Regions from separate parts of the Mesorhizobium huakuii genome, predicted to be linked through region 1. Evidence: predicted binding sites of a transcription regulator. Region 1 holds the regulator's gene; each other region holds the start of a gene.
The links. Region 1 encodes HrcA, which represses chaperone genes, less so after heat shock. Its sites were predicted from a motif close to GTTAGCACTCNCNNNNNGNGAGTGCTAAC; they were not measured.
Positions count from the first base shown of each region.

Region 2: the regulator HrcA is predicted to act here: its motif matches at 2,594-2,622, upstream of groES (co-chaperone GroES).
Region 3: the regulator HrcA is predicted to act here: its motif matches at 3,128-3,156, upstream of groES (co-chaperone GroES).
Region 4: the regulator HrcA is predicted to act here: its motif matches at 2,447-2,475, upstream of HB778_RS04610 (co-chaperone GroES).

Region 1 covers NZ_CP050296.1:2,967,111-2,972,538, forward strand. Annotated here, with positions in the region: gene HB778_RS14745 (PQQ-dependent sugar dehydrogenase) at 1-1,068, opposite strand, end outside; gene HB778_RS14750 (hypothetical protein) at 1,151-1,348, opposite strand; gene hrcA (heat-inducible transcriptional repressor HrcA) at 1,389-2,471, opposite strand; gene rph (ribonuclease PH) at 2,629-3,345, shown strand; partial or broken gene HB778_RS14765 (VOC family protein) at 3,361-3,770, shown strand; gene rdgB (RdgB/HAM1 family non-canonical purine NTP pyrophosphatase) at 3,770-4,432, shown strand; gene hemW (radical SAM family heme chaperone HemW) at 4,429-5,428, shown strand, end outside.
Region 2 covers NZ_CP050296.1:5,411,947-5,417,374, reverse strand. Annotated here, with positions in the region: gene HB778_RS26140 (TetR/AcrR family transcriptional regulator) at 14-640, shown strand; gene HB778_RS26135 (hypothetical protein) at 672-1,523, opposite strand; gene HB778_RS26130 (class I SAM-dependent methyltransferase) at 1,610-2,398, shown strand; gene groES (co-chaperone GroES) at 2,713-3,009, shown strand; gene groL (chaperonin GroEL) at 3,072-4,727, shown strand; gene HB778_RS26115 (VOC family protein) at 4,804-5,262, opposite strand; partial or broken gene HB778_RS26110 (LysR family transcriptional regulator) at 5,388-5,428, shown strand, end outside.
Region 3 covers NZ_CP050299.1:572,743-578,170, forward strand. Annotated here, with positions in the region: gene HB778_RS40395 (putative bifunctional diguanylate cyclase/phosphodiesterase) at 1-392, shown strand, start outside; partial or broken gene HB778_RS40400 (sulfite exporter TauE/SafE family protein) at 776-898, opposite strand; gene groL (chaperonin GroEL) at 1,058-2,713, opposite strand; gene groES (co-chaperone GroES) at 2,778-3,074, opposite strand; gene HB778_RS42660 (hypothetical protein) at 4,229-4,420, opposite strand; partial or broken gene HB778_RS42665 (IS110 family transposase) at 5,017-5,428, shown strand, end outside.
Region 4 covers NZ_CP050296.1:924,855-930,282, reverse strand. Annotated here, with positions in the region: gene HB778_RS04640 (diguanylate cyclase domain-containing protein) at 1-393, shown strand, start outside; gene HB778_RS04635 (hypothetical protein) at 1,008-1,214, shown strand; gene HB778_RS04630 (hypothetical protein) at 1,219-1,410, shown strand; gene HB778_RS04625 (DUF6500 family protein) at 1,474-1,695, shown strand; gene HB778_RS04620 (DUF1488 domain-containing protein) at 1,763-2,029, opposite strand; gene HB778_RS04615 (hypothetical protein) at 2,026-2,280, opposite strand; gene HB778_RS04610 (co-chaperone GroES) at 2,527-2,862, shown strand; gene groL (chaperonin GroEL) at 2,954-4,585, shown strand; gene HB778_RS04600 (hypothetical protein) at 4,733-4,891, shown strand; partial or broken gene HB778_RS04595 (AraC family transcriptional regulator) at 5,302-5,428, shown strand, end outside.

The DNA of each region.
Region 1 (5,428 bases):
GTCGTAGAAGGCAATGTTGAGCGGCGCCGAATGCGCCTGCATCAGCACGTCGGGAATGGTCGCTTTTCCGGCGAGATCGGGGCGCGCGCCCTTGTGGCGCGGATCCTCATGGTTGCCGATGTAATACCAGGGCCAGCCGTAGAAGGCGCCGTCCTTGACCGAGGTGGCGTATTCGAAGGGCACATTGTCGCCAAGCGCGTCGCGCTCGTTGACGACGCACCACAGCGCGCCGGTCGCCGGTTGGATGGTCATGCCCGAACAGTTGCGCAGGCCGGTGGCGACGATGCGGCCGTTCTTGCCGTCCGGGTCGAAGGCCTGCACGTCGGCGCGCCCCTCTTCGGAGCCCCAGGTCGCACCCAGCGGCTTCGATTTCACCCACGCTTCCAAGCCGCCATCCGGCGCCTTGCCCATGTCCTCGGCGACATTCGAGCCCGAGCCGACCGACAGATAGAGCGTCTTGCCATCAGGCGAAAAGACGATGTCGCGGGTCCAGTGATGGTTTGAGGGAATGTTGTCGACGATGGTTTCCGGTTCGCCAGCTGCCTTCAGGTCACCCTTGCGGTAGGCAAAGCGCACGATGCTGTCGCTGTTGGCGACATAGACCCATTGCGGGTCGTCGCCCGGCGGATAGAAGGCAATGCCATAGGGCTGGTTGAGATTGCCGGCAAAAATGCCTTCTTCGGCGGGCTTGGCGCTGTCCTTGGCCAGGCTATAGACGCGGATCTGGTTGGCTTCGCTGTCGGCAACGAACAGGTCGCCGTTCGGTGCGACGCGCACGACGCGCGGATTGTCGATACCGGATGCGATCAGCTCGGCCGAAAAACCCGGCAGCAATTGCGGTTTCGCGCCCGCCGGCATGTCGGCAAGGCCGGCGCTGTTCGAGGCCGACTTGGTGAGATAGGGCTTCGGCAAATCTTCCGGCTTGATCAGGCGCCGAACGCCCGGTCTGTCGGCACGCCAGTCGCCAAAGGCGGCAGCGCCCTTCAGCACCGGCTGGTCCGCCTGCTGGGCGAATGCTGCGCTTGTGATAAAAAGGGCTGGAACCACCAGTCCGGCCAATCGGATCATTTTGTCCTCCATCTGGTCGCGAAGGAAACGGCCGATTTGTCCCTGGGTTCCGCCCCACACGACGAGGGAAGCGGTTCCCTGTCTATGTCCCGGCAGCCAAGAAATCGTCGTCGAGACGTTTTTCCAGCGCGACGAGATCGGCCGGCAGCGGCAGGCCCATGGCGCGCATTTCCTGCAGCTTTTCGCGCAATTGTTCCTGGATTTCGTGCTGGTCTTCCGGCTGGTTGACCATCTCCTCGAGCAGCAGGCTGATCCGGGCCTTGAGTTCTTCGAGCGCCATTGTTTTTCTCCTTGCTGCCCGTCTCTTGCTGTCCGGGACCCTACCTTAACATGCGCGATATCAGCTGCGCGGTATAATCGACCATCGGCACGATGCGGGCGTAGTTCAGCCGGGTCGGGCCGATGACGCCCAGCGCCCCGACGACGCGGGCATCCTTGTCGCGATAGGGCGCGACCACCAGCGACGAGCCCGACAGCGAAAAGAGCTTGTTTTCCGAACCGATGAAGATGCGCACGCCCGATCCCTGCTCGGCGAGATCGAGCAGCTGGATCAGCCCGTCCTGCGTCTCCATGTCCTCGAACAAATGCCTGAGCAATTCGATATCGGCCTGGGCGGTGACGTTTTCGAGCAGATTGGCGCGGCCGCGCACGATGAGCCGCGCCGGCAGGCCGCTTTCCGCACCCGCCCACACCGCCAGCCCCTTCTCGACGAGGTCCTGTGACAGCGTGTCGAGAGCGGCTCTCGTCTCTTCCTTGATGCGGGCGATCTCGGTGCGCGCTTCCGCCAGTGTGCGGCCGCGAATATGCGCGTTGAGGAAATTCGAGGCCTCGTGCAGCTGCGAGACGGTGATGCCGGCGGGCAGCTCGACGACGCGGTTCTCGACGTCGCCATTCTGCGACACCAGCACGGCAAGCGCCTTGGTCGGCTCGAGCTGTATGAATTCGATATGCTTCAGCGCCACCTCATTCTTGGCGGCGAGCACCAGGCCGGCGCCGCGCGACATGCCCGACAGCATCTGGCTGGCCTCGGTCAGCATATGTTCCAGCGTCGCGCCCGAGCCGGAGGCCCGCACCTGCGCCTCGATGGTGCGGCGCTCCTCGTCGGAGAGGTCGCCAAGTTCCATGAAGGCATCGACGAAGAAACGCAGGCCCGCCTGCGTCGGCAGCCGGCCGGCCGAGATATGCGGCGCATAGATCAGCCCGAGATGCTCGAGGTCGCTCATCACATTGCGGATGGTGGCCGGCGACAGGGAGGAGGGCAGGATGCGCGACAGGCTGCGCGAACCCACGGGTTCGCCATCCCTGAGATAGGAATCGACGATCCGCCGGAAGATGTCGCGTGAGCGCATGTCGAGTGATTGAAGTGCAAGCGACTGCGAACCCGGATCGATTGCCTTGGTCATTCGGCCAAAAACCTCCTGCTTCAGGATATAGACTTCGGCACGGTGGGCGCAACCCGGTCTCTGTATCAGATCGCCCGGTCCGTTTTCCTTTGCGCGCTGCCCCCCATACGTCTAAAAGCCGGCCACGATTCCGAAAAATGACTGGAAAGAAGCCTGAATGCGCCCCTCCAAACGCCAATTCGACGAAATGCGCGCCATCTCCTTCGAGCGCGGCGTCTCCAAGCATGCCGAAGGCTCGTGCCTGGTGAAGTTCGGCGACACCCATGTCCTGTGCACCGCCAGCCTCGAGGAAAAGGTGCCGGGCTGGATGCGCAATTCCGGCAAGGGCTGGGTGACGGCCGAATACGGCATGCTGCCGCGCTCGACCGGCGAGCGCATGCGCCGCGAGGCCTCCGCCGGCAAGCAGGGCGGCCGCACGCTGGAGATTCAGCGCCTGATCGGCCGTTCTCTGCGCGCCGTGGTCGATTTGCAGGCACTGGGCGAACAGCAGATCACCGTCGACTGCGACGTCATCCAGGCCGATGGCGGCACCCGTACCGCCTCGATCACCGGCGGCTGGGTGGCGCTGTATGACTGCCTGCGCTGGATGGAAGCGCGGCAGATGGCCAGTGTCGCCAAGGTGCTGAAGGACCATGTCGCGGCGATTTCCTGCGGCATCCATGACGGCCAGCCGGTCATCGACCTCGATTATCTCGAGGATTCCGCGGCCGGCACCGACGCCAATTTCGTCATGACCGGCAAGGGCGGCATCGTCGAGATCCAGGGCACCGCCGAGGGCGAGCCTTTTTCCGAAGGACAGTTCGCCGAATTGATGGGCCTGGCGAAGAAAGGCATCCAGCGCCTGGTCAGCCTACAGCAGATGGCGGTGGCGTAAGCCATCGATTTTCTGGTGACCCCCTCCGCCATCCTTGAATCAGCTCTCTACGTCACCGATCTGGCGGTGGCGGAAGAATTCTATGTCGGCGTGCTCGGCCTCGATTTGCTCGGCAAGGTCGACGGCAGGCATCTTTTCTTCCGCTGTGGCCCAGGCGTGCTGCTCATCTTCAACGCCGAGGCGACCAAAATTCCTCCGGCGCCGGACGCCCGGCTGAAAGTGCCGCCACATGGCACGGTTGGCGAAGGTCATCTCTGCTTTGCGGCAACCGCCGCCGAAATCGTGGCCTGGAAAATGCATTTGGGGGCAAAAGAATCGCCATCGAAAGCGAATTCGAATGGCCGCAAGGCGGCCGTTCGCTCTATATACGCGACCCCTCGGGCAATTCGATCGAGTTCGCCGAGCCGAGAATCTGGGGCCTTTGATGCATACTCTCGATGGCAAGAAGATCGTCGTCGCCAGCCACAATGCCGGCAAGCTGCGCGAATTCGCCGATTTGATGGGGCCTTTCGGCTTCGAGGCGAAGTCGGCCAAGGACTATGGCCTGCCGGAACCGGACGAGACCGGCACCACTTTCGAGGAAAACGCCTATATCAAGGCGCTGGCGGCGGCGCAGGCGACCGGCCTGCCGGCGCTGTCGGACGATTCCGGCCTGTGTGTCGACGCGCTCGATGGCGCGCCCGGCGTGTACACCGCCAACTGGGCCGAAACTCCTGATGGGTCGCGCGATTTCGCCATGGCCATGCAGCGCACCGAAGTGGCGCTGCAGGAAGTTGGCGCCGCCTCGGCCGAACAGCGCAAGGGCCGCTTCGTCGCCGTCATTTGTCTCGCCTTTCCCGATGGCGAGGCCGAATATTATCGCGGCGAGGCCGAAGGCACGCTGGTCTGGCCGCCGCGCGGCGAGCTTGGCTTCGGCTATGATCCCGTGTTTTTGCCCAATGGATTCGACAAAACCTTCGGCGAGATGACCGCTGAGCAGAAGCATGGCTGGAAACCCGGCCAGCCGACGGCGCTGTCGCACCGCGCCCGCGCTTTCCAGAAGTTCGCCCAGGCACGGTTGAATACGCCGGGATTGGGCTCGGCATGACTGGATCCGGCATCACCATGCCGCTTGACCGGACGCCCGGCTTCGGCGTCTACATCCATTGGCCGTTCTGCGCGGCCAAGTGCCCCTATTGCGACTTCAACAGCCATGTCCGCCACCAGCCGGTCGACCAGGAGCGCTTTGCCGCCGCCTTCGAGGCGGAGCTGGCGACGATGCGTGAGCGCACCGGTCCGCGCGAGGTCACCAGCATTTTCCTCGGTGGCGGCACGCCGTCGCTGATGAAGCCGGAAACCGTGGCCAGGGTTCTGGACGCGGTGGCGAAGAACTGGACGGTGCCGGACGGCATAGAGGTGACGCTGGAGGCCAACCCGTCCTCGGTGGAGGCCGAACGCTTTCGCGGCTATCGGGCGGCAGGCGTCAACCGCGTCTCGCTGGGCGTGCAGGCGCTGAACGACAAGGATTTGCGCTTTCTTGGCCGCCTGCACAATGTCGAGGAAGCGCTGCATGCCATCGGGCTGGCGCGCGAAATCTTTCCGCGCCTGTCCTTCGACCTGATCTACGCCCGGCCCGGTCAGACGCCGGAGGCCTGGGCATCCGAGCTCGAACAGGCGATCGGCCACGCCGCCGACCATCTGTCGCTCTACCAACTGACCATCGAGGAAGGGACGCCCTTCCACGCGCTGCATGCAGCGAGAAAATTCATCATCCCCGACAACGACCACGCCGCCGACCTCTATGCGTTGACGCAGGAGATCACCATGGCGCATGGCCTGCCGGCCTATGAGATTTCCAACCACGCCCGGCCGGGCGCGGAAAGCCGGCACAATCTGACCTATTGGCGCTATGGCGAATATGTCGGCGTCGGCCCCGGCGCGCATGGCCGCTTCGTCGAGAATGGCCGCCGCACGGTGACCATCGCCGAGCGGATGCCGGAAACCTGGGCCAACCTCGTCGAGGCCAAGGGCCATGGCGTCACCGGCGGCGAAATCCTGACACGCTCGGAGGAAGCCGACGAGTTCCTGCTGATGGGGCTGAGAC
Region 2 (5,428 bases), 2.4 Mb from region 1:
GAAAGACCGGTGCATGACGGAAGCAAGGCGAACAGCGACCGAACCGAGGCGCAAGCCCAAGCAGGAGCGCAGCCGTGAGCGCATCGACGCCATCCTGTCGACGACCATGCGGCTGATCGGCGAGAAGGGCATCGATGCCGTCACCATGAAGGAGGTTGGCATGTTGGCAGGCGGGCCGATCGCCACCGTCTACCACTACTTCCCCAACAAATCGGCGATCCTGGCAATGCTCTACGAGCGGTTCTCGGAGGTCAGCCGCGCGCGATTGACTGCGATCATCGCCGATGTCCGCGAAGCCAAGGACGTCATCGTTGCGGCCGACCGGCTGCTTGACGACTACCTCAGCCGTGTTGCAGGCGATCCGGCCATCCAGGATCTGCAGAACGCCATCCAGGCCGACAAGGCGCTCAAGAATCTCGACATCGCCGAAACCCGGCATCAGGCCAAGATGTTCTGCGACCATGTCATCGCCTTGCTCGACCCGGGCAAGCACGAGCAGTTCGAACGCATGGTTCTGTTGATCTTCCAGCTCGCCGGTGGGGTGGTGCGCCTGGCGCTTGCGGAGGGCGAGGCGGAAAGCCGCCGGACCATCGAGGATTACCGGTCGATCATCCACACCCAGTTGCGGCTGTTTCTTTAGAGCGGCACGATGGCGGTCGGTCCGTTGTGACCTATCTCGCCCGGCGGATAAGACCTTCGAAGCCGTCGGCCAGCTCGGCAGCGCCGGCCGCGAACATTTTCACCAGGTTCTGGGGACGGCCGGGAGTCTTGTTGGCATCGAGCAGGATGGCCCTGCCCTCATGCATGACGAAATCGAATTTCCCATAGTCGAAGCCGAGTTCACGCCGCCGCTGGCGCATTTCGTCGGGAACCGGGACGGGCTCACGCCGGATCGTTTCCGATGCCTTGACCAGGCTGTTTGGCGAGACGTAGCGAGTGCAACGCTCGCGCTCTCCGCAAAACACCCAGAAACGCGCGGCAAAACCGTCGGGTTCTCTTTCCGGAATGAATTTTTCGACGACCAGATCACCATTCTCGAAGACGCCATCCGGAACCTCGCCAAGAGATCCATAGACCTGATAGGGCCGCAGGGTAGGCAGATGCGGAAAAGGCGGCGGTCTGCCGGCGCGCTTCGATCGCCGGTTGAGGAGTGTCTCCGGAATGCCCAGATTGTTGAGGTTGCTTTTGACGATGACCGGGCCTTGCCAGGCGTCGCCTTCCGATAGCAGAGCCCCGCTGATCCGTCGTTTGGAGATGTCGGACGCCCCGATATTGAGGCAGATCGGAAAACGCCTGGCATAGTCGACATGGTCAGCAGGCGTCACTGTCGCATCGACATGCAGAACCGCGATATCGGCATCTTGTGTCTTTGCCGGACCCTGTTGAATCCGGACCGAATGGCCACGCCTTTTCAGGTCCTCCAGAACATCGAAAAGCAGATAGGGGCTGCCCCTGCGCAACAGAAGGTTGCGCTTGCCCAGGAACCGGTCATGCTCATGCGTTATGACGACTATGCGCGACACGGCTTTCCCCTTGGCTTCAATGCCCGCTTCTATTAAGCGGCTCTGATCGATCGATGCCAGACTTTCCTGGTCTGCAACGGGTTTGAATGACAAATCATTGGGATAACTATCATCGGCACTGGAAGCTTCTGGACGCTCCGCTGCGGCCGACCGCGAAAACCGTCGGCATATTCGATCGCGAACTTGATCTCGGAAATGCCGATGTCCTTCTGCTCGGTGTGACGCCCGAACTGGCAGTCCTGGGCAGATCGATGCTGGCGATCGATCAATCGGCAACCATGATTTCCGGGGTTTGGGCCGGCGACAACGCTTCGCGCAGGGCGATGGCGGGAAACTGGCTCAGCCTCCCCCTGGAGCGGGCAAGTTTCGACGCGATCATCGGCGACGGATGCCTCTCGGCGGTCGATTCCAAGGCCGCACGCAATTTGCTGTTCAGCGAAATCGCAAGGGTGCTGAAGCCCGGCAGGCATGCGGCGATCCGCGTTTTTGCACGGCCGGAAACGGCGGATGACCTGCACAGCATCGAAGCTTCGGTCCTGGCCGGCGGCGTCGAGAATTTTCACGCGCTCAAATGGCGCATCGCGATGGCCTGCACGACGGACGACGGCGATTTCACAATCAAGGTGCGGACGATCCGCGACACATTCGACAGCCTGTTCCCCGACCGCGAAGGCCTTGCCGCACGGACAGGATGGAGCATGACGTCGATCAACACGGTCGACGTTTATGCCGGCTCAGACATAAGCTACAGCTTCGCAACGCTGGCCATGCTGATCGACGAGGCGAGCACCTGGTTCCGCGATGTACGCGTCGTACCGAGCGGCTCTTATCCCCCTGGCGGAACGGTGCCCCCTGCTGGTGCTTGGATCGCCTAATGCTTGAACTTGAAACTCGTGAGATCGGCCTGCCTCTGCGACATTGACTTCCGATTGACAGGGCAGCATTCGGGCTGCGTTCGAGCGGCAACCCTTATTTTGCGCGATCGCACGGCTGCACGAGAAAAATTTCCCGCGATCACCCCTTCCCGCGCGCCTTGACTCTCGCAGGTCGGCGGCCTATTTCAGCGCCACGTTAGCACTCGCCCTCGGTGAGTGCTAACCACAGCTCCGGCGCCGCCGGGCGTTGTAGGTTGTCCGGTTTCACCGGACGGAGGAACTGTTTCTCACCGTTCTCATTCGAGGAAGAAAAAATGGCAAAGTCGAAGTTCCGCCCGCTTCATGACCGCGTGGTCGTTCGCCGGGTCGAATCCGAATCCAAGACCGCCGGCGGGATCATCATCCCGGATACGGCGAAGGAAAAGCCTCAGGAAGGCGAGATCATCGCCGTCGGCTCCGGCGCCCGCGACGAAAGCGGCAAGCTGGTCCCCCTGGACGTCAAGGCTGGCGACCGCATCCTGTTCGGCAAGTGGTCGGGCACCGAAGTCAAGCTCAATGGCGAAGACCTTCTGATCATGAAGGAATCCGACATTATGGGCATCATCGGCTGATCATCGGCCTCACCGTCAACTGAATTCCGGGCTTACCCCAAGCCCCTGCCAGGAGCTTAAAAATGGCTGCTAAAGACGTAAAATTCTCCCGTGATGCCCGCGAGCGCATGCTGCGCGGCGTCAACATCCTCGCCGACGCGGTGAAGGTGACCCTCGGCCCCAAGGGCCGCAACGTCGTCATCGACAAGTCGTTCGGCGCCCCGCGCATCACCAAGGACGGCGTCACCGTCGCCAAGGAAATCGAGCTTGAAGACAAGTTCGAGAACATGGGCGCGCAGATGGTCCGTGAAGTTGCTTCGAAGACCAACGACATCGCCGGCGACGGCACCACGACCGCGACCGTTCTGGCGCAGTCGATCGTCCAGGAAGGCCACAAGGCGGTTGCCGCCGGCATGAACCCAATGGACCTGAAGCGCGGTATCGACCTCGCCGTCAGCGAAGTCGTCACGGCGCTCGGCAAGGCTGCCAAGAAGATCAAGACCTCCGAGGAAGTTGCCCAGGTCGGCACGATCTCGGCCAATGGCGACGAGTCGGTCGGCAAGATGATCGCGGAAGCGATGCAGAAGGTCGGCAACGAAGGCGTCATCACGGTTGAGGAAGCCAAGACCGCCGAGACCGAACTCGAAGTCGTCGAAGGCATGCAGTTCGACCGCGGCTACCTCTCGCCCTACTTCGTCACCAACGCCGACAAGATGGTTGCCGATCTCGAGGACGCCTACATCCTGCTCCACGAGAAGAAGCTCTCCAACCTGCAGGCGATGCTGCCGGTTCTCGAGGCTGTCGTGCAGACCTCCAAGCCGCTGCTGATCATCTCGGAAGACGTCGAAGGCGAGGCCCTGGCCACGCTGGTCGTCAACAAGCTGCGTGGTGGCCTGAAGATCGCCGCCGTCAAGGCTCCGGGCTTCGGTGATCGCCGCAAGGCCATGCTGGAAGACATCGCCATCCTCACCGGTGGCCAGGTCATCTCGGAAGACCTCGGCATCAAGCTCGAGAACGTCGGCCTCAACATGCTCGGCCGCGCCAAGAAGGTGTCGATCTCCAAGGAGAACACCACCATCGTCGACGGCGCCGGCAAGAAGGCCGAGATCCAGGGCCGCGTTGCCCAGATCAAGCAGCAGATCGAAGAGACCACCTCGGACTACGACAAGGAGAAGCTGCAGGAACGTCTGGCGAAGCTCGCCGGCGGCGTTGCGGTGATCCGCGTCGGCGGTGCGACGGAAGTCGAAGTCAAGGAAAAGAAGGACCGCGTCGATGACGCCCTCAACGCGACCCGCGCGGCCGTGGAAGAAGGCATCGTTGCTGGCGGTGGCGTGGCCCTGCTGCGCGCTTCGGCCAACATCAAGGCCACCGGCGCCAATGCCGACCAGGCTGCTGGCATCAACATCGTGCGTCGTGCGCTGCAGGCTCCGGCCCGCCAGATCGCCTCGAACGCCGGTGCGGAAGCTTCGATCGTTGCCGGCAAGATCCTTGAGAACAAGGGCGCGACCTTCGGCTACAACGCCCAGACCGGCGAATATGGCGACATGATCGCCATGGGTATCGTCGACCCGGTCAAGGTTGTCCGCACGGCTCTCCAGGACGCGGCCTCGGTCGCCGGCCTGCTCGTCACCACCGAAGCCATGATCGCGGAGGCTCCGAAGAAGGAGTCGGCTGGCGGCGGCATGCCTGGCGGCATGGGCGGCGGCGGCATGGGCGGCATGGGCGGCATGGACTTCTAATCCAGCCTACCCGGCTTTTGCATACGAAAGGGCGGCAGCGATGCCGCCCTTTTTGTTTCTGGTGGGCATGTCGCCCTCAAACGACCTCGGCGAGTTCGATCAGATTGCCGAACGGGTCGGCGAAGAAAGCCAGCTTGCGGCTGATGTCGTCGAGCTTGAACGGCTCGGTGACGATGGTGACGCCGCGCTTGCGGAGTTCGGCGACCGTCGCTTCGATGTCGGCCACGTTGATGCAGAAATGATGATAGCCGGAATAGCGCAGGCTGTCGGCGAGATCCTTGTAGGCCGGCGCATCGATCGGCAGCGGATCACCGCCGCCCAGCAATTCGATCATGAAATGATCGTCATTGGCCGGCGCCAGATAGGCGAGCTGCTCGTCGGCGAATGACCATTCGCGAACGACACGGAAATCGAGCTTGTCGACATACCAGCTCTTGGCGATCTCGTAGTTGGGGACGCGCAGCGCCACGTGATGACCGCGCATGTTGGCAAAGACCGAAGCGGTGTTTTTGGCGGGCATCGGGAAGTCAGTCATCTCAGTCTCTCCTTTTGATCGTGAGCCGCGGAGTGGTTGCCTGCGGCGATGAGGAGAAGATGGCGCAATTCAATTGCGCGCATTAGAGTGACAATTCTATCGATACTCCTGAGTGAAAATCATCAATGCGAACGACCGACCTCTCTGAACTTGCCGCCTTCGATGC
Region 3 (5,428 bases), on a different replicon from region 1:
CTGAAGAATCCCCGGTGGACCCGGACAGGGTGGATGAAAAGCTCGGACGGCTTTCACATGCCGGCATTTCCATCGCGCTCGATGACTTCGGCACCGGCTTTTCCACCTTGGCATCGCTCAAGGACAGCCGGATACGCAAGGTGAAAATAGACCAAGGCTTCATTCGCGGCTTGGCCAAGTCCCGAGAGGATCGGCTGCTTGTCAAAACGGTCATCGATCTTGGCAGGACGCTCGGGATCGACGTCATGGCCGAGGGCGTCGAAACAGAGGCGGATCGGCAAACTCTGCTCGAGCTTGGCTGCAGAACCGCTCAGGGCTTCCTGTTCTCCAAGGCGGTGCCTCTGAACCAGGCGATCGATTTGGCAGTAAAAGAGCACGCAAAGGAATTGTGACCGGCACGCGTCGCGCAACACCAGTATCTGCCGGGTGAGGCTTTGAACTCAGCAAGGCTCATTCGCGAGAGCTCGATCAGCGTGTCGCCAAGCCGAGTTGCACTGGGCAAGCAGCGCCCGGCCGGCGACGGAAAGGTGAACTGCACCTGGCGTTCGTCGCGGAGCCGAGCTGGCGGATGACCAGGCCAGCCTGTTCCATCCGACCAGAGGTATCACCGCGCTCGATTCCAGCGCCAGCATGCACGCGATGGTGCCGACCGACATGCCGTCCGCCGCCCCGAGCGCATTGAGCACGAGATATCGGGGAGAAGTGATCCCGTCTCGTCGAGCATGGGCTTGTAGTTGTGGCTGATCGCCATGCGCGCAGATCAGGCGTGATAGGGTGCTGGCGGAACGCCGAACGAAAGCAGCACCGTCGACGAGACCGCGCCGTAAGCCATGCCGAGCGCGGCGTCCACCGCTTGGGCAGGAAAGCCGCCTATGGCGAACAGAATGAATTCAGTCATTGGTGTCCGCTATGAAAGTGCCCCCGTATGATGCCCGTGATCGGGCCTGCCCCTCCGCATTCTAGAGGGACGCCGCCCCCCTGTGGTCAAAAAGGTTCGCCCAAAGAAAAAGGGCGGCATTGCTGCCGCCCTTTCCGTGAATGCGAGGCAATGGCTGGATTAGAAATCCATACCGCCCATGCCGCCCATGCCACCGCCGGGCATACCACCCGGCATGCCGCCGCCAGCCGAGTCCTTCTTCGGAGCTTCGGCAATCATGGCTTCGGTGGTGACCAGCAGGCCGGCGACCGAGGCCGCGTCCTGGAGAGCGGTGCGCACAACCTTCATTGGATCGACGATGCCCATGGCGATCATGTCGCCATATTCGCCGGTCTGGGCGTTGTAGCCGAAGGTTGCATCCTTGTTGTCGAGGATCTTGCCAGCCACGATCGAAGCTTCTGCGCCTGCATTCGCGGCGATCTGGCGGGCCGGAGCCTGCAGGGCGCGACGGACGATGGCGATGCCGGCCGTCTGATCGGCATTGGCGCCGGTGACGGTGATGGCCAGCGAAGCGCGCAGCAGGGCGACGCCGCCGCCAGCAACGATGCCTTCTTCCACGGCCGCGCGGGTCGCGTTGAGGGCGTCATCGACGCGGTCCTTCTTTTCCTTGACTTCGATCTCGGTCGCACCGCCGACGCGGATGACGGCAACGCCGCCCGCCAGCTTGGCGAGACGTTCCTGCAGCTTCTCCTTGTCGTAGTCCGAGGTGGTCTCCTCGATCTGCTGCTTGATCTGGGCAACGCGGCCCTGGATCTCGGCCTTCTTGCCGGCGCCGTCGACGATGGTGGTGTTCTCCTTGGAGATCGACACCTTCTTGGCGCGGCCGAGCATGTTGAGGCCGACATTCTCGAGCTTGATGCCGAGGTCTTCGGAAATGACCTGGCCACCGGTGAGGATGGCGATGTCTTCCAGCATGGCCTTGCGGCGATCACCGAAGCCCGGCGCCTTGACGGCGGCGATCTTCAGGCCGCCACGCAGCTTGTTGACGACCAGCGTGGCCAGCGCTTCGCCTTCGACGTCTTCCGAGATGATAAGCAGCGGCTTCGAGGTCTGCACGACGGCTTCGAGAACCGGCAGCATGGCCTGCAGGTTGGAGAGCTTCTTCTCGTGCAGGAGGATGTAGACGTCTTCGAGCTCGGCAACCATCTTGTCGGCGTTGGTGACGAAGTAGGGCGACTGGTAGCCGCGGTCGAACTGCATGCCTTCGACGACTTCGAGTTCGGTCTCGGCGGTCTTGGCTTCCTCGACGGTGATGACGCCTTCGTTGCCGACCTTCTGCATCGCTTCCGCGATCATCTTGCCGACCGAAGCATCGCCATTGCCGGCGATCGTGCCGACCTGGGCGACTTCTTCCGAGGTCTTGATCTTCTTGGCGTTCTTGACGAGGTGAGCGACGACTTCGGTCACGGCCAGATCGATGCCGCGCTTCAGGTCCATCGGGTTCATGCCGGCGGCAACCGCCTTGTGGCCTTCCTGGACGATCGACTGCGCCAGAACGGTCGCGGTCGTGGTGCCGTCGCCGGCGATGTCGTTGGTCTTGGACGCGACTTCGCGGATCATCTGCGCGCCCATGTTCTCGAACTTGTCGGAAAGTTCGATTTCCTTGGCGACGGTGACGCCGTCCTTGGTGATGCGCGGCGCGCCGAACGACTTGTCGATGACGACGTTGCGGCCCTTGGGACCGAGCGTGACCTTCACCGCGTCGGCGAGGATGTTGATGCCGCGCAGCATGCGCTCGCGAGCATCACGGGAGAATTTTACGTCTTTGACAGCCATTTTTTACTCCTGGGCATTTCGCCCGAATTCAGATTGGATGGTGCGGATGAAAGGCGGCGGCGTGTCAGCCGATGATGCCCATGATGTCGGCTTCCTTCATGATCAGAAGGTCTTCGCCATTGAGCTTGACTTCGGTGCCCGACCACTTGCCGAACAGGATGCGGTCGCCCGCCTTGACGTCCAGCGGGACGAGCTTGCCGGCTTCGTCGCGGGCGCCGGAGCCAATGGCGATGATCTCGCCTTCCTGCGGCTTTTCCTTCGCCGTATCGGGGATGATGATCCCGCCGGCGGTCTTCGCTTCGGACTCGACGCGACGAACGACCACGCGGTCATGAAGCGGCCGGAAATTCGACTTTGCCATTTTTTGGATGTCCCTGGTTCGGATGTTGAACGGTGCTCCGTTGCCGGAGAGTTGTTAGCACTCACCAGAGGTGAGTGCTAACATGGCGGTGAGATAGGCCGTCGGCTGGCACTAGTCAAGACGAAGAGGGGACGGGCGAAGAGCAAAAGATTTTGGAATCGGCGCGGAAATGCCGCCCCCTTTACGTAAGGAGAAAGCTCTTCCGCATCTTTGGTGCCAGTCGCTCGTCCCACCGGCTCAAACATCGGGGACGGGCCAGAACGGCAGTTCGCCCAGTGTGCTTTTTCGGTGAAGAGCGCGCGGATAGGGCACCGGCAAGTTCCTCGGATGGCTCGTCGGTCAGAACATCGCGCCGCACATTCCGGTGTGGGACAAGAGCCGGCGTGATGACGTAACCTTCAGCCGCGCGGACTTCATCTTCGATGCGGTCCAGAACAAGTTCATCTTTCCCGCCGGCAAGGCAGAATCGTCGCAACTTCGCGGTCCCGCGCACACGCAGTGTCAGCGGTGGAAACCGGATCCCGGGCCAGCAACGAGACTGCCAGAGGTGTGAACTCAAGCGCCGCTGCTATCCAAAGACGCCGGTGCGCGACGTGTTGCGCGTCCACGAAGAGGCACGCGAGACGCCCGTCAAAGCGGATCCGCCCGAGTTCGGACGGTCGCGCAACGAACGAAGCAGGTCGAGATGCTCTTCGCACGCCTGAAGACCGCGCTCCGCTTCGAACGTAGGGAGATTACGCGGCCTGAGCGGAGCCTGTGACGAGTTCCTCATGGCCGCCACCACGCCTGCGACGACTGGTGCGGCTGACCACGCCAACGGTGCCGGCACCAACATGATGGAGGCCAATCTGTAGAATTCTCGTCAATGAGCCAATACAAGCGCCATTCATCCGACCGCCGTTACGCCTCCAGACAGGAAGACAGGGATCGCAATCGAGTTTTTCACGGCATCGATCAATTTTTTCGGTTCGGGAACGTGACGTTGCGCCAGGATGGACATTCTGCTGAATTTCACCTGCCGGCGCTGTTTCGTGGACGCGCTTGGGACTCCCATTTCTATTGCCCGTCTCGGCTCATGCCGGGGCGGGCTTCTTTGCGTTCTGGGAGGATTATCTAGCTGACCATGGTTCATCGTGGCGGCCATGGAGATCGCCTCAGAAGCGGCGCCCAATCGGAAACGTTAGCACCTGCGCGTTTTGGCGTGGTTGCTTGAACTCTTCGGCGGCAACCGCCTCAATTAACAGGTCCAAGGCTTCGCGTCCCCTCCGGCTCATCGGGTCATCGCCACGAAGGTAGTGATACGCTCGATCTAAATGCACTCGGGCGGCGGAAAAATCGCTTGTCATATGACCCTCTCAGTAGCCGCCCGCATTAGCCGTCTACGAGGTGAGGGTCGCGCAATCGTCAATATCCACAGCGGGATTTGATTTAAATCGGGGATAATCGGGGGAGTAGCCAGGATGCCGGCTGCCTTTTGCGAGAAACAGCGTGCATTCGACAGGATCGCCCGGATGTCAGGGGGCTCCGGCCCCAGGCGCGCGAGGAATGCCGAGACCTCGGCCTCGATGTCGGCCGGTCCAGTACCGTGGGGGACACTACATTTCGTTCTGCGACATGATCCGCCCTCGAGCCGCAGACGACCACTCGCTGGCGCTCGGTCGGATCATGAATGCCGAGCACCGAGACCACCTCTGACCTCCGTCATTCGATGCAGACCTGGCGGACCCGGCCCCGATTTTGCGGCGTAGAGCCAGAGACGGCCGCCAGGTCCCAGGCCGGTTGGCTGCAAATCACGCTAGGAGGATGATGGGCCACACCGGTCCCGCGGGCGACCTCATCGGCGACACGCAGGCACCTTCGCCATAGTACGCCTGGGCTCGTCCTCCCGCGGCTTCCTCCTTCCAGGGTTGTGTGCGTCTGCAAAGAGGGGTGGTCATGCGGCTTGACGCAGCACTTTTGCGCAAGTGGTTTTCTGGGAAATGGCGCAGTTGTTTTCCGTAGGCAGCTGCGGCGCGATAAGGTGCTGGAATTCTTTGCCAAGCAGCCGGCATGCCTGGTCATCATGGAGGCGTGTGGTGGCGCGCACCATTGGGCGCGCGAGATCGGCAAATTGGGCATACCGTCCGCCTGATCCCGCCGGCCTATGTGAAACCGTTCGTCAAGCGCCGACGATGCCGCCGACGCAGAGGCGATCTGCGATGCGGCGCAACGGCCGACAATGCGCTTTGTGGCGGTCAAGACCGAAGAAGCCCAGCCCAGCGGCGGTCGTGTTCAGTGTCCGCGATCTGCTGGTTCGGCAGCGCACGCAGGTGATCAACGCCCTGCGCGGTCATCTCGCTGAATACGGGCTGGTG
Region 4 (5,428 bases), 2.0 Mb from region 1:
AAGGCGGTCAACGACACGTTCGGCCATGTCGTCGGCGACGAGTGCCTGAAGGCGGCGGCCGAGCGGCTTGCCGAAGGCTGCGGCGCGGCGGATCTGGTGGCGCGCGTCGGCGGCGACGAGTTCGCGGTGCTGCTTGGGTCGCATCTCGACCGGGCTGCCGTTTCCGGCGTGGCCCGCGAGATCATCGAGAGGGTGGGCAAGCCGGTCGTGGTGCGCGGCCAGTCGCTGCGGCTGGGTGCCTCGGTCGGCATTGCCTTTGCCGGGTCGGGCGCGCCCTGCGATCTGTTCGCGCAGGCCGACACCGCGCTCTATGCCGCCAAGGCGGCGGGCCGCAAGACGTTCCGCATCTTCAAGGCCGAGGCCGGCGCGAAAGGCCGCAGTGCCGCGGCGTGAGGGGCTGCAGGCTTTCAGGAAAGCCGGAGCGGCTTCCCGCCCTGAAGTTCTTGAGAACAAAGAGTTAAGGCTGAGGGTTGATGTTTTGCATCACCCGTTGGGTCGCGGCTTGCCGGTCACCTGTGCCCGCGCGGATCGGCGTTTCAACTCCCGTGGCGCCGCGCGTTCCTTTTGGGTTTCGGTGGCGCAGTGCCTGCCGAACAGCGGTGCCGCGACGACGCCAGGCGACATTTCGCAAAGTGCCGACAGAAGAACCTTCGGGCTTAACTTTTCCGCAACCATTTGCCCGTTAGGTCGACCGCAATGGCCTCGTGGCGGAGCGGCTACGCTGGAGACGGCAAATCTCTGAAGCCTCGGTTCGATCCCGAGGCGAGGCCTCCAAAATCATTCAGCTGAGAAGCTGCGTCGAACCTTCGAGAGCGAAGGCGACGACCTGCGGACTTGCATCTTTGGCGGCTTGGGCAGGGACATCTCGGCGCCATCGTCCCAGGCGGCGCAGAGCCGAGGTTAAAACCACCTATTTGCATTTGGCATGCAAGGCGCCCGCGAAAAGAGTGCTATGGAAGGGCGCGAGCTTGCTCGCTCCGATTTTCCCCGACATTCGAGGTTATTTCGTGCGTGAACCGCCACTGCTGCCGGTCTTTGGAAAACTCGGTGTCAAGACACGTGTGGCTGTTCTGGCCGCACCTGCCTCGCCGGCAGGCATCGTGCCGCGCTTGCGGGAGCTTCTGGCCGCGCATGGCGGCATGGCGCTGAAGCTGTCGGTGATCGCCTGGACGATGGTGGTCCTGGGTGCGGTGTTTTTCATGATGCAGGGCTAGGACCATGGCAAACCGCTACGCGCTGCGCATGGATCTGCCCCAGAGCTGGGCCATCATCGATGTCTTCACCGGCCAGCCGGTCGAAGTCCGGCAAAGAGTGATGGTCGGCATGACCCCGCGCGACGCCAACGCCATGCTCGACCAGATGAATGTCCGCGACATCAAGCGCCGGGAGAGGGCGGAGCGCAAGGATTGAACGTTCCTGCTGCCGGCTCAAAGGCTGGGCCAAGACCCGCCGAACCAAAACCAGGGGATTCCCGTGAGAGCGAGCCTGAGGCAAAAGATACTGGAGGTCTGCGACCGCAAGATCTCCGAGAAGGGGCCCGCCGTCGGCGTGTCGTTCTACGCGTTTTTCGCCAACAGGAATGACGACCCCGAACTGCTGATGGAAGCAGCGGAATGGTGGATCAGAACCCACCGCCTCGATCATTTCGAAAAGGCCGCGAAGATACGCACGATGATCGAGGGCATCGACGTTTAATCTTTGTTTCTATGCATGTCGTTGTCTCAAAACCGGGGTCACTTTTGAGCGACATGCATTGGGCTGATCAGCCGAAGTCGGCGGCCGTGAGCACATACATGCTCTTGCGGGTGCGGTCGTAGGCCTTCGACGCCACGCCGCGGATGACGCTGCTCTCGGTGTCGAATGTCGCGAGGTAACCTGCCTCGTTGGCCGCGGTTGCCGGCTGCATCCGGGTCATCGCGTCGGCGGCGACCGAGAAGGAAATCTGGAACATGCCGTCATGGCCGACGAAACGGATGCGCTTGCCGGCTTCGTCATAGCTGCGGCTGCGGTTGGGGAATGTCAGGCTCATGTCTTGACCTCCGTTGTGGCGGCCTTCTTGGTCGCCCGCTTCTTCTTCGGCGTCGGGTTCAAGGCTTCGGCGACACGGTCGGCCTCTTCCTTGGCCAGCCGCAAAATCCTGAGCTTCGCCGTTTTGATCTCCCTGGCCTTCGCTTCGGACATGTATTCGGCGGTTGCCTTGTTTTTCTCCGCCGTCTTCTTCTGCTTGTCGACGAAGCGGGCTTCAGCTTTTTCCATGATCGTCTGATTGCCGTCGGCCATCGAACAAATCTCCCTTGCGTTTGAAATCGTGAAAGTGAACTTGTCCGATAAATAGGCGCTTGATCGGCAAAATTCAATTTTTTGAATTATTTATGCCATTCGCGATATCACGAAATCGCCGGTCGAAATAATACTTTTCAATATTTCATCGGGTCCGCGAATAATTTTTGGCACTCCTATCTATCGAGTGCCAAAGCGCCTATATGGGGAAGCGGCCGCCTAAGCTGGCCCCAGAAAGAAGTTTTCATGAAGTTTCGGCCACTCCACGACCGCGTCGTCATCCGGCGCGCCGAAGGCGATATCAAATCCAAGGGCGGCATCATCATTCCCGACAATGCCAAGGAAAAGCCGCAGCAAGGCGAAGTCATCGCCGTCGGTCCCGGCGCACGCGACGAAAACGGCGCGCTTGTGCCGCTTGACGTCAAGGCCGGCGACCTGATCCTGTTCGGCAAATGGTCGGGCACCGAGGTCAAGATCGACGGCGAGGACCTGCTGATCATGAAGGAAGCCGACATTATGGGTGTCATCGACAAGAGCGAGGCAGCCACCGAGAAGACTGTCGCCGCCAAGAAGGCTGCCTGATCAGCGCGCCGCGTGTCCTTCGGGACGCGCAAGGACGCTCAGAGATTGATCATGGAGGCTCTGCCTTCATCAACCGAACTGGATAAAAATCATGTCTGCCAAGGAAATCAAATTCGCCACCGACGCGCGTGACCGCATGCTGCGCGGCGTCGAGATCCTCACCAATGCGGTGAAGGTCACGCTCGGCCCCAAGGGCCGCAACGTCATCATCGACAAGGCCTATGGCGCGCCACGCATCACCAAGGACGGCGTCACCGTGGCCAAGGAAATCGAGCTTGCCGACAAGTTCGAGAACATGGGCGCGCAGATGGTGCGCGAAGTGGCCTCGAAGACCAACGACCTTGCCGGTGACGGCACCACCACCGCCACGGTGCTGGCCGCCTCGATCCTGCGCGAAGGCGCCAAGCTGGTTGCCGCCGGCATGAACCCGATGGATCTCAAGCGCGGCATCGATCAGGCGGTCGCCGCCGTCGTCGTCGAGATCAAGGCGAAAGCCAAGAAGGTCAAGTCGTCGGCCGAGATCGCCCAGGTCGGCACCATCGCCGCCAATGGCGACGCCACCGTCGGCGACATGATCGCCAAGGCGATGGACAAGGTCGGCAATGACGGCGTCATCACCGTCGAGGAAGCCAAGACCGCCGAAACCGAACTCGACGTCGTCGAAGGCATGCAGTTCGACCGCGGCTATCTCAGCCCGTATTTCGTCACCAATGCCGACAAGATGCGCGTCGAGCTGGAAGAGCCCTATGTGCTCATCCACGAGAAGAAGCTCGGCAATCTGCAGGCAATGCTGCCGATCCTCGAAGCGGTGGTGCAGAGCGGCAGGCCGCTGCTGATCATCTCGGAAGACGTCGAAGGCGAGGCTCTGGCCACGCTGGTCGTCAACAAATTGCGCGGCGGCCTCAAGGTCGCGGCCGTCAAGGCGCCTGGCTTCGGCGATCGCCGCAAGGCGATGCTGGAAGACATCGCCGTGCTGACATCGGGCCAGATGATTTCCGAGGATCTCGGCATCAAGCTCGAAAACGTCACCATCGAGATGCTCGGCCGCGCCAAGCGCGTGCTGATCGAGAAGGACACCACCACGATCATCGACGGCGCCGGCACCAAGGCGACGATCCAGGCACGTGTCGCCCAGATCAAGGGCCAGATCGAGGAGACGACCTCCGACTACGACAAGGAAAAGCTGCAGGAGCGGCTCGCCAAGCTGTCGGGCGGCGTTGCCGTCATCCGCGTCGGCGGCGTCACCGAGTCGGAAGTCAAGGAAAAGAAGGACCGCATCGACGACGCGCTGAATGCAACACGCGCGGCGGTCGAGGAAGGCATCGTGCCCGGCGGCGGCGTGGCGTTGCTGCGCGCCAGGTCGGCGCTTGCCGGCCTGAACGGCGCCAATGACGATGTCACCGCCGGCATTTCGATCGTGCTGCGCGCGCTCGAAGCGCCGATCCGCCAGATCGCCGAGAATTCCGGTGTCGAAGGCTCGATCGTCGTCGGCAAGCTCACCGACAGCAAGGACCACAATCAGGGCTTCGACGCCCAGAACGAGACCTATGTCGACATGATCAAGGCCGGCATCGTCGACCCGGCGAAAGTGGTGCGCACCGCGCTGCAGGACGCCGGTTCGATCGCCGCCCTTCTGATCACCGCCGAAGCTATGATCACCGACATTCCCGCCAAGGATGCCGCACCGGCGGGTGGCGGCGGCGGCGGCATGGGCGGCTACTAACGATTCAGCCGGTCTGCGGGGTGGCTTCATCGAAGCCGCCCTCCAGGCCTGATCTGAATCAGCCACGCCGGCTGCTCACTGAAGTTAGTTATTATCGCCGGGGGATTCTCTCCCGGCGCGCAGGCCTCTAGCCCAGGAGACGGATCCATGATCACGTTCGTGCAGAAGCCACAGACGGTCGTAACGACCGAAACCACCGAGGAAAGCCGCTTCGACCGCATCCGCAGGATTGCCGCCGACAAGCACAAGAAATCCGATTCAGACACGGCAACGTCGCCAAAGAGCGAGCCCAAACGCCCGATGTAGGGTGGTTGGCGGCGCCCCGATCAGGGCGCAACCTCCGATCGGCGGAAGCAGCCGGTGGCGTGATCGTTGACGACCGACGGCCTGCATCCATCCTGCCTCTCCGTCAACCGATACCGCGGCGAACCGGCGCCCGGTCCACAGTGCGCTGGTCGATCATCGCATGCCCCGGGGAATGCCCCATCTCGGTCACGATGCCGCCTGCAGCCTTGCGGCCGGCCTCGGCGTGCCGGATCGAATCAGCCAGAAGATGCCATTCAGCACGCGCCGATGATTGACATGCGGCGCGGACGCATCCGCCGCGCCTGTAAGAGTGCGCTGGCGGCACCGGTCGATCCCGTGTCAAACCGCAAGATCGGTCGAGCGTGACATGTGCGGGAGCGCCTATCTGGTGTTGCCACGGAGAAGAGACGTTGAAGGCGGCGCTTGAAAACTACCATGCCAGGATGCAGCGGGTGCTGGACTACATAGACCAGCACCTGGATGGCGATCTGGATCTGGAAGCGTTGAGCGGCGTCGCGGCGTTCTCGAAATACCATT